2 regions of the Bradyrhizobium sp. CCBAU 53338 genome follow, and region 1 is predicted to be linked to the other one. Evidence: predicted binding sites of a transcription regulator. Region 1 holds the regulator's gene; the other holds the start of a gene.

Region 1 (6,404 bases):
ACGGCCAGCGCCTCGCTTGGTGACGGCGTGTCATGCGACGACGCCGGCTGCGTGACGACGCTCGCCGACGGTCGCATGATTGCGCTGTCGCTACGCATCGACGCGCTGGCCGACGATTGCAGTCGTGCCGCGCTGCTGGTGACGACCAGGCCTACGGCGCCGGATTGCGCCGCGATGGTGGTCGATCGACCGCGTCTCGCGCACCAGGGCGCGCTGGCGCTCACACAGCGCGGTGACGGTTTTGCGATTCAGGCTGTGAGGGGAAGGGGCGCAAACCGCCCCTGGTCGCCGGCGGCGACCGGCGATGGAGACTTCGAGCAGACCCTCATGCCAAGGTCGGTAGCTCCACGCTCCCGGGACGTAACACCGTCGGAGGCCGACCTTCAGGCTGAGGAGTAAGATCGACCTTTCAGCCGATCGGCAGGCGCGGCGTCGTGGTGCGGCTGTCAGCGATCCCTTGCGGCTTCTGCTCGCGCTCGCCGAGCGGCTGGGTCACGGGCAGTTGCAGCACGGTTGCGCGCTGGCCTTCGACGAGCTGCGTCACCAGCACGTATTTGCCATCGGGGAATTCGATCGCATCGTGATGACGATCGGGAATGTGCGGATCGACCTTGCCGAACTTGCCGACGCGCGAGTTGACGGTGCGCGTCCAGATCCACCTGTTATCGTAACGGACGTTGTCGGCGAACGCGAGCTCCGTTCCCGGCAGCAGGCAGACCGCGACCGACATGTCGGCTTCGGAGGCGAAGCCGCGCGTCGAGGTGCCGCGAAATGTTGTCGTGACGATCGTCTCGCCGACTTCTGCGGGACGTGTCGCGACGGCATGCAGGCTATAGTCACACATCGGGTGCTCCTCATCAGGGATAGCAACCCGCGCCTCTGGCCTGGAGGCGCAGGCCTCTATCAGAGTGGAAGCCTGCAAGACTCCGCTCGGTTGTAGGCAAATCTGCGGCTCGGATACGCAAGCCGCAATCACAATATCTTTCCCGAACCGCCAGGAACAAAGCCTGCTTCCGTGCATTCGGCGACCGTCGCCGTCAGCGTCCGGCCGGTGCCGACCAGCCCGAATATGGCCATGCCGGCCGCGAGGATTGCTCGACGGTATTATGCGCATCACGCAATTGCGCGCTCGTCGCCTGCGGCGCCTTGCGGGCGCGATGTTGCGGCTGCGCAGCGAGGGCTTGTGACGCCGATGCTGCAATCAGCGCCATCGTGACGGTGCTCAGGAAGATCTTGCGCATGGTTGTCTCCTCGGTCGCCTGGAGGCTTATGAAGCGATGCGTGCTTCGTCGCGGCGTGCCGAGGATGTAGTACTGGAGAGGGGGCCGGATAATCTGTGCAAAACCAGAAAGACCATCCGGCCGGAGCGGACAATCGTCCGCTCCGATCGTTGAATGCGCGTGAGCGCTCAGGTCGTCCGGCGCTCAGTACTTCCGATACAGTCCGATCAGCTTGCCCTGGATCTTGACCCGGTTGGGCGGGAGGATGCGGACCTCGTAGGCCGCGTTGGCCGGCTCCAGCGCGATCGAGGCGCCGCGGCGGCGGAAGCGCTTCAAGGTGGCTTCCTCGTCGTCGATCAGCGCGACCACGATATCGCCGGTGTCGCAGCTCTCGTTGCGCTGGATCAGCGCCATGTCGCCGTCGAGAATGCCGGCGTCGACCATGGAATCGCCGCGCACTTCGAGCGCGTAGTGCTCGCCAGCGCCCAGCATGTCAGGGGGGACGCTGATGGTGTGGCTGCGGGTCTGCAGCGCCTCGATGGGCGTGCCGGCTGCGATCCGGCCCATGACGGGCACCGCGACCGGACGCTCGCCCTCGTCGGCGGGCGGGCTCGATGTCGTGCGCACCTTGCCGAGATTGCCTTCGATGACGCTTGGCGTGAAGCCGCGGCGGCTACCGGCGGCGGCTTGGAGCTCCGGCAGCTTGATCACCTCGATGGCGCGGGCCCGGTTGGGCAGGCGGCGGATGAAGCCACGCTCCTCGAGCGCCGTGATCAGGCGGTGGATGCCCGACTTCGAGCGCAGATCGAGCGCGTCCTTCATCTCGTCGAAGGAGGGCGGCACGCCGCTTTCCTTCAGCCGCTCGCTGATGAACCGCAGGAGCTCGTATTGTTTGCGCGTTAACATCTCGACCAAAATCCCCCTGACGATGTCGTTCGATTCCGAGACGCTGAATTCAGCAATAAGCCGCTACATGCTCGAAACAAATCATGAACGAACACTATATGTTCGATACATGTTCCGCAACTGCTTAATTTACCGTGAACGCGGCAAAGTTCGCGGAACGGTTGCGAACGATGCGCTCAGGCGGGCAGTCGCAACACCTCGCAGTGCGCTCCCGCTTCGGCCTTCGGTGCGAATGGCGGACGCACGAGAAGTGCCTGTGCCGCAGCGAGATTCGCAAGCAGCGAGGAGTCCTGGTGATTGACGGGAAGGGCGACGAGCGTGCCGTCGGCACGCTCGTCGAGACGCGCACGCAGATAATCCTCGCGCTGGTCATTGGCGCCGACGTCGCGGCCGAGCACGGCGCGTTCGCGGCGATGATGGACAACCGAACGGCCGGACAAAGCGCGAATCAGCGGGACCATGAAGAGGAAACCGCACACGTAGGAAGACACGGGATTGCCGGGCAGGCCGATCACGCGCATCGCTCCGAGCTGTCCGTTCATCATCGGCTTGCCCGGCCGCATTGCGATCTTCCAGAACGCCATCGCAGTGCCTTCGTCCCGGAGTGCCTGCTGCACCAGATCGTGGTCGCCGACCGAGGCGCCGCCCGTCGTGATCAGGATGTCGGCGCTGGATTCTCGCGCGCGGCGGATACCGGCGCTGGTGGCGGCAAGCGTATCTGCGGCAACGCCGAGGTCGATGGTGTCGGCGCCCTCGCTGCGGGCGAGCGCGTGCAGGGCGTAGCCGTTGGAATAGACGATCTGGCCATGACCGGGCGTCGATCCCGGCATCACCAGTTCGTCGCCGGTCGCGAGGATCGCGACTTTCGGACGGCGGCACACCGCGAGCTGCGGGTGGTTCATGCCGGCGGCAAGTGCAAGGTCCCGCTCGGTGAGCCGTACGCCCTTGCGCAGGAGCACGTCGCCCTCGCGGAAATCGATGCCGGCGGGGCGAATGTGGCGCCCGGTGACGGCGGCCTCCTTGATGGTGATGCGCTTGCCGTCGGTGACGGTGTCCTCCTGGATCACGACCGCATCCGCACCATCGGGGATGACACCACCGGTGAAGATTCGCACGGCTTCGCCGGCGCTGACGGTCCCTGCGAACGGCCGGCCGGCTGCGACTTCGCCGATGACGACAAGCTGCGCCCCGGGCTTCGCCGCATCGGCCGCACGAACGGCATAGCCGTCCATCGCCGACATCGCCTGCGGCGGCTGCGTCCGCCGCGCCGCGACGTCGCGCGCGAGCACGCGGTGGAAGGCCGCGTCGAGTGCGACGACCTCTTCGGTCAGCGGCTGCGCGCCGGCAAGCACCGCGGCGAGCGCGTCGGAAACCGGCATCAGGGCCACGGGTGAAAACTCCAGCTGCGCCCGTTCGGGCAAATCGGCGGCGAGAGTTCTAGCCGAGTGCAGGCGCAGAGGCAAAACGGTGGTCGCGCAGCATGATTTATCGTGCGTCGTCAGCTTGGCGACGAAGGCGCAAGATCAAAGTCGCCGCGGCATGATCCGGAAGGCGAAGCAGACCGGTTCGAGGATGGCCATGGCGAGGATGACGAGAGCCACGGCCAGCACCGGTCAGGTCCCCGGCTGCTTGTCCGGACTGACGTCTGGCGCTTCGGGACTCTGGTCCCTGTCAGGCATCGGATCGGCCTGGGCCTTGAGATCGGCGGCCTTGCTGATCAGTTTTGCGGAAAGGTCAGAATCCGAGGTGGTTCTGGCGTATTTCATCAGCAGAGAGGCCTGCTTGGTGAGGTAGGTTTTGCCCAACACGATGATAAGTCCGATGTAGAATTCCCAACGGACTCATGAGTCCGGAAACGGGCATTCGTTCCCGGAACTCTGTATAAAAATGTACAAAGCGACTTGGTTCCAAACCCGGAGGCGAAATAGTTCCAGAGGGGCGGTCCGTTCGGGGATCAGATCCCCAGTGCCCTCAGCGCATTGCCGACGTCGTGAGGGGAGGTCACATGCACCGCGGTCAGGCCGCGGGCGCGGGCGCCTTCGACGTTCTCGGCGAGGTCGTCGAAGAAGACAACGCGGTTCGCCGGTACGCCCATCGCGGCAACGACATGGTCGAACGCTTCTGCATCCGGTTTGCGCAGACCGATGCTGGAGGACAGATAGAGCTCGCGAAAATGGCCGAGCAGGTCGGCATATTCCTTCGAGAAGTAGTCCACGTGCGGGCGGTTGGTGTTGGAGAAGGCGTAGACCGGCATCTGCTTCGCCGCGCGCGGCAGCAACTCGGCGATGTCGGGCATCTCGCCGGCAAAGATCGCGTTCCATCCTTCCAGGAACTGCCCATCCGAAATGCTGATGCCGAGCGATGAGCGGAGCGAGGCAAAGTAGTCCTCGTCGCTGATCTTGCCGACCTCGTGCAGCCGGTAGGCCTCGTCACGCACGTAGCGCGCCACGATCGCTTCCGGCTTGCAGCCTGCATGTCCCGCCCAGCAGGCGATCGCCTTGGAGAAATCGATATCAAGCACGACGCGCCCGAGGTCGAACAGAAGCGCATCCGCGCTGCCGGGAGAGAGCGAGGTCACATGCATCCTTCCAATCAGTATCGATAGGGCTCGTGGTCGAACAGCGGGAATGCGCTGAACACGCTCGGCGCATTGGTCGCGGTGGCCGGGTGCAGGCAGGACTTATTGACCTCGGCGAACGAAGTGGCTCCCAGCAGGCCGAGGCAGCGCAGCACCTCGTCCTCGAGCAGTTCCAGCATCCGCGTCACGCCGGTCTCGCCGGCCGCCGCCAAGGCCCAGCATTGCAGCCGGCCAATGCCGACGAGGTCTGCGCCCGCGGCGATCGCCTTGACGATGTCGGTGCCGCGGCAGATGCCGCCGTCGACCATGATCTTCGCGCGCCCCTTCACGGCGTCGACGATTTCAGGAAGCACATGCATCGCGCCGCGGCCGTGATCGAGCTGGCGGCCGCCATGGTTGGAAACGTAGATCCACTCGACGCCGTGATCGACCGCGATCTGCGCGTCCTCGGCGGTGGCGATGCCCTTGAGGATCAGCGGTATCCTGAACTTGTCCTTGACCATCTTCACGGTCCGCCACTCCAGGCCCTTCTGGTAGTCGCCGCCGGTGGCGCGCAGGCGGCTCTCGCGAACGTAACGCTTGGCAATGTCACGCTCACGACGGCTGTAATGGGCGGTGTCGACGGTCAGGCAGAAGGCGGCGTAGTTGGCCTTCTCGGCGCGGCTGACGACGTCGGCCACGAATGCGTCATCGCCACGGACGTAAAGCTGGTACATGCGCAGCGCATCGGGCGCGGCCTCGGCGGTCTTTTCCAGCCCGGGCTCGGAGACCGAGCTCAACATGTGCGACGCCCCGAAAGTGCCGGCCGCGCGGGCAACACTCGCTGCGCCATGCGGGTCGAAGATTTCCAATGCGCCGACGGGGGCGAGCACCACGGGCAGGCGCATCTTGCGGCCGAAATGCTCGACCGAGCCGTCGACCTTGCGCACGTCGCGCAGCACACGCGGACGGAAAGCGATCTCGTCCAGTGCCATGCGGTTGCGGCGCATCGTGGTCTCGGTCTCGGCGGCGCCGACGATATAGTCCCAGGCGTTCTGGTTGAGGTTGGAACGGGCTTTCCTGATGAATTCGTGCAGGTTCTGGAACGGCTCGTTGCTGGCGCCGAGTTCGACGTTCCGTTCCGGCCGGAGCGCTTCGTTCATTGTTGTCCTCCCGAGAATTTGAAGCCTTATCTCATCGCCTATCCCGTTCAGCCCTCCAAAACCATCCTAAAATCGCATAGCTGCGAAGCGCGGCCCGGCCGATCGATTCCCGCGCGGCGGGCGACGGCTTCGGAACGTTGCCAAAAGTTTAGGTCAGGGCGAAGGGATTTTTGCGATATACAAGCGGGCGTGGCAGCCCGGCCTTGAAGAAACCTGAATGGTATTGTGAGAACCGAATTGGACTGCCATTTGCGTGGCGTCCCGTCCCAAGCGAAAAAGGCCACCCATTCCATGCGGAAAACCCTGCTGTTCCCCCTGGGCGCGCTCACCGGAGCCTGCCTCACCCTCCTCGTGTCCGGTCCGCAGGGCGGGCTATGGGCGGCACGGGCGGCGGCGGGCGTAGGCACGGGCGATGCCTATTCCCAGCTCAATCTGTTCGGCGAGGTCTTCGAGCGCGTCAAGGCGAGCTATGTCGAGAAGCCCGACAATGCCAAGCTGATCGAAGGTGCGATCACGGGCATGGTGACCTCGCTCGATCCGCATTCGCGCTACATGAAC
Region 2 (6,404 bases), 3.0 Mb from region 1:
TCGTCGCCGACGTCGCCGATCTCTGGGCGCTGGAGCGGGCCAATGCGACGCAAGGCCGCTACCATGTGCTGGGCGCGACCCTGTCGCCGCTCGACGGCGTCGGCCCGCAGGACCTCACCATCGACGCGCTGGTGGCGCGGGCGCATGCGGCCGAGGTGCACGAGATCATTCTTGCGCTGAATGCGACGGTCGACGGCCAGACCACGGCGCATTACATCACCGACCTGCTTCAGGACGCCAACGTGAAAGTAACCCGGCTGGCCCATGGTGTGCCCGTCGGCGGCGAGCTTGATTATCTCGACGAGGGCACGTTATCGGCCGCCATGCGGCAGCGGACCCTGTTCTAGCCATCCAGAGTTACGGAACGGACGACATGACGAAACTTTTCGCCACACGCTTCGCCTTGGTCGCGACGGTGCTGCTGTTGGCGGCACCGGCCATTGCCGCACAGCAGGAAGACGACCGGGCTCCGCCGCCGTCGAAGCCCGGCAAGCCGATCAGCGCCGGCGAGGTGCTCTCGGGCGAGCTGAACGCCATGAAGATTCGCGACGTCAAGAACGCGGGCAAGCGGATCGCGATGTACCAGATCACCTCCGAGCCGCGCCGCCTGCCGGCACCGAACGGGCTGTGCGATCTCGAGACCGGGCCCGAGACCTTCCAGCTCGTCACCTCCAGCAACGCGCAGGCTTCGCAGCTGAAATCCTTCGTCGGCAAGGAAATCTCGGTCAAGGTGGACGAGGTCGCCTGCGCCAGCGACCCTGGCCAGATGAGCGAGGCCGTGGTCACGAAGTGGAGTTTGGTGAAGAAGCAGTAGGGGCGGCCCTAAACCCTCACCGGCCCCAACGCCTCGAAATGCCCGCGCTTCTGCAGCCAAGTCAGCAGCGCCAGGCTCGGAATCGCCACCAGCACGCAGATCACGAAGAACAGCGGCCAGCCGGTGCTGTCAGCGACGAAGCCGGCGCCCGACGACAGATACGTCCGCCCCACCGCCGCGAGCGCGGTGAGCAGCGCGTATTGCGTCGCCGTGTGCAGCGGGTTCTGGCACAGAGCCGAGAGATAGGCGACGAAGATCACGGTGCCGATGGCGCTGGTGAAATTCTCCGCGGAGATGGCGAGCGCCAGCGCCCATTGATTGGTGCCGAGCACGGCAAGCCAGGAGAAGGTGAGGTTGGCCAGCGCCTGCACCACGCCGCCGATCCAGAGCGAATTTGCCAGCGAATAACGCCGCGCAACGAAGCCGCCGGCAAAGCCGCCGATCAGCGTCGCAGCGAGGCCGACGCCCTTGACGATCGCCGCATAATCGTTGCGGGTGAAGCCGAGGTCGATCACGAACGGCGCGGTCATGGTGCCGGAGAACGCGTCGGTGAACTTGAACAGCACGACGAAGGCGAGGGCTGCGATCGCGTCCTTGCGCGACAGGAATTCGGAGAACGCGCCGATCGCCGCGTGCAGCACGCGCGTGAACGCGGTCTCTTCATGCGTTGCCGCTTCGGCCCGTACCGATTGCTCGGGCTCGGTCGCAAGCAGCGCCGTGATCGTTCCGATCAGCACCATCGCCGCCATCACCACATAGCCCCACATCCAGGCCGATGAGCGCGTGATGCCGGTGCTCTCGAAGCCGGAGACGATGAACAGCGCCCCCGCGGTCGAGACCAGCATGCCGATGCGATAGGCCGCGACGTAAGCAGCCATGCCGGCGGCCTGCTCGCTCTCGGGGAGGCTCTCGACGCGGAAGGCGTCGACCACGATGTCCTGGGTCGAGGATGTCGTCGCCACCAGCAGCGCGCCGAGCGCGACGTAGAACGGCGAACTCGCGGGATCGGTCATCGCCAGCAGCAGGATCGAAACGATCAGCAGCAGCTGCGAGAACAGCAGCCAGCCCCGCCGGCGGCCGAAGGCATGGGTGAACAGCGGCACATGCAGCGCATCCACCAGCGGCGCCCACAGGAACTTCAGCGTGTAGGGCGTGCCGACCAGCGCAAACAGCCCGATGGTCTTGAGATCGACGCCTGCCTCGCGCATCCACACCAGCAGCGTCGAGCCCGACAGCGCCAGCGGCAGTCCCGAGGAGAAGCCGAGGAACAGCACGATCAGTACCCGCGGCTGCAGGTACACGGCGAGGCTGTCGCGCCACGAGGTCGCAGGGGTGTCGGAGCCGGCGGGGGAGGTGGCGTCGGGTGCGGTCATGGGGAGGTGTTAGCAGATTCTGGCCGAGATGCCTCGACCACAAAAGCCGTCATGCCCGGGCTTGTCCCGGGCATCCACGTTCTTAGTGCGGCGACAAAGGCGTGGATGGCCGGGACAAGCCCGGCCATGACGACTGAGGATCACTCCCCCGCCTGCAGCTTCCTTGGAAACAGCTCCGGCGCTCCCGACACCAGCCGCGGGCCCTCAGCCGGCGCGTCCGTCTTGCTGAAATCGAGCTCCTCGATTCGGCCCGCCCGCTTCTCGATCTTGTCGGCGGAGATCAGGATCTGGCGGACGTCCTCGTTGGCGTCGGCGAAATGTTTCTGCAGCTTCAGCACGCGGTCGCGCAGGCGGCCGAGGTCGTCGCCGAGCTTGATAACCTCGGTCTGGATCTGGTCGGCGGCATCGCGCATGCGCGCGTCCTTCATGATCTGCTGCATCACCTGGATCGCGAGCATCAGCAGCGAGGGCGACACCAGCACGACGCGTGCGCGGTAGGCCTTCTGGATCACGTCGTCGAAACCATCATGGATCTCGGCGTAGACCGATTCCGACGGCACGAACATCAGCGCCATCTCCTGGGTCTCGCCGGTGACGAGGTATTTTTCGGCGATGTCGCTGACATGCTTCATCACGTCGCCGCGCAGCCGCTGCGTGGCGAGGCGCTTCTCCTCGTCGGTGCGGGCATCGTGCAGCGCGGTCATCGCCTCCAGCGGAAATTTCGCATCGATGCAGAGCGGGCGCTGGTCGGGCAGGAACACGACGCAATCGGGGCGCTTGCCGGTCGAGAGCGTGAACTGGAATTCGTAGGCGCCCTTCGGCAGGCCGTCCTGGACGATCGCCTCCATCCGCGCCTGGCCGAAGGCGCCGCGCGACTGCTTGTTGGCGAGCACGTCGCGCAAGGTCGTGACCTGCGTGGTGAGGTCGGTGAGGTTCTTGTGCGCGCTGTCGATGATGCCGAGCCGCTCGTGCAGGGCGCGCAGGCTCTCCATGGTGTTGCGGGTCGAGTGCTCCATGGACTGGCCGACCCGATGGGTCACCGAATCCAGCCGCTCGTTGACAGCACGGGCCATCTCGGCCTGGCGGCCGGCCAGAGTCTGGGTCATGGCGTTGACCCGGCCGGAGGCCTCAGCTTGAGCGTGCAGCACCTGGGCGAGCCGCTCTTCGAGCTCGTCGGCCCGGATTGCGTGCGCCATCGCCAGTTCCGCGCCACGTCGCCCGGATCTGGCGATCACCACCGCAATCACCACCAGCAGGATGAGGACGAGGGCGCCGAAGCCGATCAGCCCATCGATGGTGCGCACCGGCCAGTCGCCGAGCATGAAAATGATCTCGTTCATGCCAGCCCTTCTAGCCGATTCGCGCCCCCAAGCGAACGAAGAGGGAACGATGGGGCTAACGGCCCCCTCATTTTTATGGTTAACCAAGGGTGAAGTTTTATGGTTAGCGGAGGGTTAACGCGTTACCCGCCGCATTGACCGCCTGTCGCGCGCGGCTTAAATCGCCCGCCATGGCCCTCAGAGAAATCATCATCCTGCCCGACAAGCAGCTGCGTCTGGTCTCCAAGCCGATCGAGAAGGTCACGCCGGAGATCCGCAAGCTTGCCGACGACATGTTCGAGACCATGTACGACGCGCCCGGCATTGGCCTTGCTGCGATCCAGATCGCGCAGCCGCTGCGGCTGATCACCATGGATCTCGCCAAGCCCAGCCAGGACGACGAGACCAAGCCGGAGCCGCGCGTCTTCATCAATCCGGAGATCGTCGCCTCTTCCGAGGAGCTGTCGGTCTACGAGGAAGGCTGCCTGTCGATCCCCGAATATTACGAGGAGGTCGAGCGGCCCGCGAAGGTGCGCGTGCGTTTCACCGATCTCGACGGCAAGCTGCACGAGGAGGACGCCGAAGGCCTCTACGCCACCTGCATCCAGCACGAGATCGACCATCTCAACGGTGTGCTGTTTGTCGACTATCTGTCGAAGCTGAAGCGCGACCGCGTGATCAAGAAGTTCGAGAAAGCCGCCAAGCGCGCGGAGTGAGTCATTTGTAAGCACCGGCGTTGCCGCACGCTCCCCCTGCGCTCCCCCCCCCTTGTGGGGGAGGGCCGGGGAGAGGGGTGGCCCCGGCGGTAGTCCCAACGGTGCGAAGAACTAATCGGCGCTTGAATCGAAAGACCGCGCCGTGTGGCACCCCCCTCCCTAACCCTCCCCCACAAGGGGGGAGGGAACGCATCGAGCTCTTGTCATGCCCCTCCGCCTGATCTTCATGGGCACGCCCGATTTCTCCGTGCCGACGCTGCTCGAACTCGTCGCGCATGGGCACGAGATCTTGGCCGTTTATACGCGTGCGCCGAAGCCCGGGGGACGGCGTGGGCTGCAGATGCAGCCGACCCCGGTCGAGGAAGCCGCGCGAAAGCTCGGCGTGCCCGTGCTGACGCCAAAGACGTTGAAGACACCGGAAGCGCTCGACGAGTTCAGCGCCTTTGAGGCCGATGCCGCTGTCGTCGTTGCCTACGGCATGATCCTGCCGCAGGCGATCCTCGATGCGCCGAAGCTAGGTTGTTATAATTTGCATGCATCGCTCTTGCCGCGCTGGCGCGGTGCGGCGCCCATCAACCGCGCGATCATGGCAGGTGACGCCGAGAGCGGCGTCATGGTGATGAAGATGGACGTCGGCCTGGACACCGGTGATGTCGCCATGGCCGAGCGTCTGGCCATCACCGACAACATGACCGCGGTCGATCTGCACGATCGTCTCTCCCGCCTCGGCGCCGATCTGATGGTGCGTGCGATGGCGGCACTCGATCGCGGCGGGCTGCAGCTGAAGAAGCAGAGCGAGGACGGCGTCACCTATGCTGCCAAGATCGACAAGGCCGAGGCGCGGATCGACTGGAACAAGCCCGCGCATGCGGTGCTGCGCCACATCCACGGCCTGTCGCCGTTTCCCGGCGCCTGGGCGGAGCTTGCCGGTGTCAGCGAGAATGCGCGCGTGAAAATCCTGCGCTGCGAGCTCGCCAAGGGCTCCGGTGCACCGGGCGCGGTGCTCGACAACCAGCTCACCATCGCTTGTGGCGCGGGCGCGATCCGTATTCTCGAGCTGCAGCGCGAGGGCAAGGCGCGAATGCTGGCCAAGGATTTCCTGCGCGGCGTGAAGCTCGAGCCGCCGATGCGGCTCGCCTGATGCCCCGCTACAAGCTCACCATCGAATATGACGGTGCGCCGTTCTTCGGCTGGCAGGTGCAGGACACGCTGCCGTCGGTGCAGGGCGCGCTGGAAGCAGCCGTGAAGGCGATGACTGGTGCGGATCTGCGGGTGCATGGTGCTGGCCGCACCGATGCCGGCGTGCATGCGCGCGGCCAGGTCGCGCATGTCGATGTCGAGAAGCAGTTTCCGCCGGGGCGCTTTCGCGACGGCCTCAACGCGCATCTGCGCCCGCATCCGGTGGCGGTGCTCGAAGCGGAGATCGTCCCTGATACGTTCGAGGCGCGCTTCTCGGCCGTGAAGCGCCACTATCGCTACCGCGTCGTCAATACCCGCGCCAATCTCGCGCTCGACGTCGGCCACGCCTGGCGCGTGCCGCGTCGGCTCGATGCCGACGCAATGCATGCGGCGGCTCAACGCCTGCTCGGCAAGCATGATTTCACCACCTTCCGCGACACCGAGTGCCAGGCGAAATCGCCGGAGAAGACGCTCGACCAGCTCGACGTGCTGCGCGACGGCCGCGAGATCGTCATCGTCACCTCGGCCCGCTCGTTCCTGCACAGCCAGGTGCGCTCGATGGTGGGATCGCTGGTCTGGGTCGGCGAGGGCCGCTGGACCGCCGACGATCTCTCGGCGGCGCTGGAAGCGCGCAATCGCGCAGCCTGCGGGATCGTCGCGCCGCCGGAGGGGCTGTATCTGATGAGGGTGGATTATTAAGGAGTTGATGTCGCCTCAGGCGTCATGGCCGGGCTTGTCCCGGCCATCCACGTACGTCACCATGCGACCATGCATGGCGGATGGGTCTACATTCTCGCAAGCGCGGCCAACGGCATTTTGTATGTCGGTGTGACCAGCGACCTTGTTCGTCGCACCTACGAGCATCGAAATGGGCTCGTGCCTGGCTTTACTAAGAAGTACGGCGTCAAGCTGCTCGTCTATTTCGAGCGCTATGAAGACATCCAAACCGCGATCCAGCGCGAGCATAACATCAAGCACTGGTCACGGACGTGGAAGGTCAGGC

The links. The regulator LexA, encoded in region 1, represses DNA repair genes until DNA is damaged. The targets are predictions, from matches to a motif close to TGTTCNNNNTGTGTTCNG.
Region 2: XH90_RS03870 (DNA recombination protein RmuC) is a predicted target of LexA. The motif match lies at 3,559-3,576, and genes of this name have one in related genera.

What each region holds. Positions count from the first base shown of each region.
Region 1 covers NZ_CP030048.1:3,795,926-3,802,329, forward strand. Annotated here, with positions in the region: gene XH90_RS17800 (ComEC/Rec2 family competence protein) at 1-399, shown strand, start outside; gene XH90_RS17805 (hypothetical protein) at 410-844, opposite strand; gene XH90_RS17810 (hypothetical protein) at 1,038-1,241, opposite strand; gene lexA (transcriptional repressor LexA) at 1,425-2,126, opposite strand; gene glp (gephyrin-like molybdotransferase Glp) at 2,303-3,514, opposite strand; gene XH90_RS17825 (hypothetical protein) at 3,740-3,934, opposite strand; gene XH90_RS17830 (HAD family phosphatase) at 4,081-4,710, opposite strand; gene XH90_RS17835 (alpha-hydroxy acid oxidase) at 4,719-5,846, opposite strand; gene XH90_RS17840 (S41 family peptidase) at 6,138-6,404, shown strand, end outside.
Region 2 covers NZ_CP030048.1:808,352-814,755, forward strand. Annotated here, with positions in the region: gene recR (recombination mediator RecR) at 1-347, shown strand, start outside; gene XH90_RS03860 (hypothetical protein) at 374-814, shown strand; gene XH90_RS03865 (MFS transporter) at 823-2,187, opposite strand; gene XH90_RS03870 (DNA recombination protein RmuC) at 2,328-3,527, opposite strand; gene def (peptide deformylase) at 3,698-4,222, shown strand; gene fmt (methionyl-tRNA formyltransferase) at 4,428-5,363, shown strand; gene truA (tRNA pseudouridine(38-40) synthase TruA) at 5,363-6,100, shown strand; gene XH90_RS03890 (GIY-YIG nuclease family protein) at 6,125-6,404, shown strand, end outside.